DNA from 2 places in the Ferrimonas pelagia genome. Region 2 is predicted to be linked to the other one. Evidence: predicted binding sites of a transcription regulator. Region 2 holds the regulator's gene; the other holds the start of a gene.
The links. The regulator sigma-54, encoded in region 2, starts transcription at its own class of promoters, with help from an activator protein. The targets are predictions, from matches to a motif close to GTTGGCACGNNNNTNGNNT.
Positions count from the first base shown of each region.

Region 1: a site for sigma-54 is predicted at 1,321-1,339, ahead of fliD (flagellar filament capping protein FliD). Genes of this name have one in related genera too.

Region 1 covers NZ_BAABJZ010000004.1:15,397-17,802, reverse strand. The annotation lists gene ABEA08_RS01350 (flagellin N-terminal helical domain-containing protein) at 20-1,081, shown strand; gene fliD (flagellar filament capping protein FliD) at 1,365-2,406, shown strand, end outside.
Region 2 covers NZ_BAABJZ010000105.1:18,688-21,093, forward strand. The annotation lists gene lptA (lipopolysaccharide transport periplasmic protein LptA) at 1-41, shown strand, start outside; gene lptB (LPS export ABC transporter ATP-binding protein) at 38-772, shown strand; gene ABEA08_RS20240 (RNA polymerase factor sigma-54) at 834-2,330, shown strand; gene hpf (ribosome hibernation promoting factor) at 2,351-2,406, shown strand, end outside.

The DNA.
Region 1 (2,406 bases), on a different contig from region 2:
TTAATGGAGTCATGCCGTTATGATGTCAATCCAAACCAACTACAACTCTCTGGTGGCGCAGAACGCGCTGACCAAATCCAACTCTGCCATGGGCACCGCGATGGAGCGTCTGTCTACCGGTCTGCGCATTAACTCCGCCTCTGACGACGCCGCTGGCCTGCAGATCGCCAACCGTCTGGAAGCGCAAACCCGCGGCATGAACGTGGCGATGCGTAACTCACAGGACGCCATCGGCATGATGCAGACCGCCGAAGGCGCGATGGACGAGCTGACCAACATCGCCTACCGCATGAAAGACCTGTCCACTCAAGCGGCTAACGGTACCAATGGCGCGGACGATCGCGCGGCGATGGACGCCGAGTTCCAGGAGCTGGGTAAAGAAGCTGCGCGCATTCTGAACGACACTTCTTATGGCTCTGGTGATGCACTGTTGGTCAACGGTAAATTCGACGGCGATGTAACCTTCCAGATCGGTGCGTCTTCCTCTGAAACGCTGACCGTCAACATTGGTGATGAACTCAATAATATTGCTGATGGTTTTAGCGAATTGGGTGGTATCGGCTACAAGTCAGAAGATGGCTTTAGCCTTACTTATAAGGATGCCAATGACAATTTTGCGACTATTGCGATTGCTGAGAGTACGCCTGGAGAATTTGTTGTTACACGCGATACTGTTGATGCAGCGGGAGGCACTGTAGGGGCTCAAGAGTTTCTGCAACTTGGTGGTGGTTGGGGAGCGACCGCTCCGGTTACACCATTGACACAAGCGGAAATGGAAGACGGTATGGATGCGGAAATGAGTGCGATAACCCGTTTACAGATGGACTCCATGGACTCCATCCTCGGTGATATCGGTTCAGGCCGCTCTTCACTGGGTGCCAACATCAACCGTTTGGAGCACACCATCTCCAACCTGAGCAACATCAGTGAGAACACCGAAGCAGCCAAGGGCCGCATCATGGACACGGATTTCGCTGTCGAAACCGCCAACATGACCAAGAACCAGTTGCTGGTTCAAGCCGGTACCAACATCCTGGCCCAGTCCAACCAGATGGGCGGTATGGTGATGGGCCTGCTGTAAGGTAACGATTTAATCGTTTTTAAAAGGGAAGCCAATCGGCTTCCCTTTTTTGTTTCTTACCTAGCATAACTTGCTGATTATAAGCTCAAGTTTGTGCTTAACTGCGCCGCTTTGATGAAGCATAGAAGCCAATTCGTTAGGCGGAATGTGGGGTTCCTTCCGATGGGTAACCCGGAAATGACGCGGCCTCTCTAACGCCCGCATTACCTTTAAGTTATTGAAAAATAATGCACATTGCGATTGGCATAAAGTTTGCATTGAATAGGTGTGCCAAGGAGATTTTATGATTAGTTCCGGTTTTGATCCCGCCCAGATGGCGTTGATGCTGATGCAGGTCGAACGCGCGCCGAAAGACCAGCTCTATGCTTTGCAGACCCAGCAGTACGAAGCGCAGAAAGCGGCTTACAGTGCGCTTGAAACAAAGCTGAAGAGCTTTAGTGACAGCATGAGCAGCATCACAGACGATGCCTTCAGTAAAAAAGGCATTGAGATCTCGGATGAGGATATGGCCAATGTGACGGCAGGGACCGACGCAGCGAATGGCGACTACGCCTTCTTCGTGAAGCAATTGGCCAGTGCACATCAGATCGCCTGGGAATTTGACGAAGACGGTGCTTTGCCTGAAGGCAGCTACGACATTCAGCTTGGGGATGGTGAGGTTTTCACCATCGATATCGGTCCAGAGACCACGCTGGAAGAGGTGCGAGATCAGATCAACAGCTCGGAAGAGCTGGGGATCCAGGCCACCTTGGTTCGCAGTGACGGCAAGGTCAACTTGGTGTTGACCTCAGAGGAAACCGGTGAAGACAATCTGATTTCCGTGAAACGGGATGGGGAGCTGATCTCCGATCCTGATGTGGCTGGTAGCACGGTCAAGGTGATGTCGGAGGCTCAAAACGCGATCTTGTTGATGGGTGAGAGTAATCCCATCGAGATCCAATCGGCTTCCAATACGATTGATAACGCCATTGATGGTTTAACGATTGAGCTGAAGAAAACCCACGAATTTAACGGTGATCAACCCGTTGGGGGACCACTTCGGATCAGCGTCGGACAAGATAAAGAGGCGGTGACGGAATCGGTTCAAAGCTTCATCGATGATTACAACAGTTTGATCGATGAGATCGCCAAGCAGACGTTCGGTAAGTCAATTGACGGCGATGAAGATGACGCCGTTGGTGTGTTGTCTGGTGATGCGGCACTGCGTGGATTGTCCCAACGTCTACGTACAGAGCTGTACAACGGCTCTTCTGATGGTTTGCACCTATCTGATCTGGGCATTGAAATTGACCGTGAAGGCAAACTCAAGCTCAACAGCTCTGACT
Region 2 (2,406 bases):
ACGACGAACAAGAGCAACAGCAAACAGAGCCACAACCATGAGTAAGGTAAGCATTCTCAAAGCCGAACAACTGGCCAAGACCTACAGCGGACGCCAGGTCGTCAAGAGCGTTGGTTTGGAGGTCAAGACCGGTCAGATCGTGGGCCTGCTCGGCCCCAATGGCGCCGGCAAGACCACCACCTTCTACATGGTGGTCGGCCTGGTGCAAAACGACAAAGGCCGGATCAGCATTGATGACGAAGAGATCACCCTGCTGCCGATGCATTCCCGCGCCCGCAAAGGGATCGGCTACCTGCCACAGGAATCGTCCATCTTCCGCAAGCTGACCGTGTTCGATAACCTGATGGCGGTGTTGCAGACCCGTAAGGATCTCAACAAAACCCAGCGGCTGGAAAAACTCGAGCAGCTACTGGAAGAGTTCAACATTACCCATATCCGTGAAAGCCTGGGCATGGCGCTGTCCGGCGGTGAACGGCGCCGAGTCGAGATCGCACGGGCACTGGCCGCCGATCCCCAATTCATTCTGCTGGACGAGCCGTTTGCTGGGGTCGATCCGATCTCCGTGATCGACATTAAGAAGATCATCCAACACCTCAAGTTGCGCGGTCTAGGCGTCTTGATCACCGACCATAATGTGCGCGAAACTCTGGATGTGTGCGAATACGCCTACATCGTCAGCCACGGTGAAATGATCGCGCAGGGCGCACCAGAAGAAGTGCTCAACGACAAACTGGTTCGCTCCGTCTATCTGGGCGATCAGTTCAAACTCTAGTGTTGCTCCCTACCGCCCCAATACAGGGACGCCAGAGACACACAACAAGGATCGGGTACCAATGAAGACCTCCCTGCAACTAAAGCTGGGTCAGCAGTTAACCATGACGCCGCAACTGCAACAGGCGATCCGCCTGCTGCAATTGTCCACCTTAGATCTCCAGCAGGAGATCCAAGAGGCGCTGGAATCCAATCCTTTGCTGGAAAGCAGCGACGAGTTTGAACAACAGACTGAGAACAACGACAACAACACCGATGGCACGGCCAGCGACAACAACACAAGCAGCGAGACGAGCTCGGACGAGGGCTTTGAACCCACCGAGCAAGCCGCCATCGAGACACCCGAGGCCCTGTCTCAAACCGATATGTCCGACGATCTGCCACTCGACAGCACCTGGGACGACGTCTATAGCGCCGCCCCTGCCCCAATGGCCAGCGCGATACGGGACGACGACAGCCAGTATCAAGGCGAAACCAGCATGGATCTGCAAAGCCACCTGATCTGGCAGATGGAATTGACGCCGATGACCGACACCGATCGGGCCATCGCCACCACCATCATCGATGCCATCGACGAGCACGGGTACCTCACCGTCAGTGCCGAGGAGATCCTGGAAGCCCAGGGCGCCGACGAGATCGAGCTGGACGAAGTGATCGCCGTCCTCAAGCGGGTACAACAGTTTGATCCCGTTGGCTGCGCCTCCCGCGATCTGGCCGAATGCCTGCAGATCCAGCTGGCCCAGTTACCCGCAGAGACCCCATGGAAGGCAGAAGCCATTATCCTGTTACAGCAACATATGGATCTATTGGCCAACCGCGACTTTCGTACCTTGCTGCGGCGCACTAGACTCAAAGAAGATGAGTTACGAGATGCCATGGCCTTAATCCAATCACTCACTCCCCGCCCCGGCAGCAGCATCGCCGCCAGCGAGAGCCAATATGTGATACCAGACGTCTCGGTCAGCAAGAAACAGGGGCGCTGGGTCGTGGAGCTCAATCCCGATGCGATGCCAAAGCTGCGCATCAATGAGCAATACGCCGCCCTCAGTCGCGGGGCGCGCAACAATGGCGATAGCCAGTTTGTGCGCGGCCATCTGCAGGACGCAAAATGGTTTATTAAGAGCCTAGAGAGCCGAAACGACACCTTAATGAAAGTGGCCAATTGCATCGTTCAGTATCAACAAGGCTTCCTCGAATACGGCGATGAGGCCATGAAACCTATGGTACTCAACGACGTCGCCGAAGCGGTAGACATGCACGAGTCCACCATCTCCCGCGTCACCACCCAGAAGTACATGCATACCCCACGTGGGATCTTTGAGCTAAAGTATTTTTTCTCCAGTCACGTCAGTACCGACGGCGGCGGCGAGTGCTCCTCGACCGCGATCCGCGCGCTGATCAAAAAACTGGTGGCCGCTGAGAGCCCCAAGAAGCCGCTCAGCGACAGTAAGATGGCACAGCTTCTCGCGGAGCAGGGCATTCAGGTTGCACGGCGTACCATCGCCAAATACCGGGAAGCCCTCTCCATCCCCCCCTCGAACCAGCGCAAAACCCTTTAACGCGCAATGGAGGTCACCTTATGCAGATCAATCTTACCGGGCACCACGTCGACGTTACCGAAGCCTTAAGAGACTA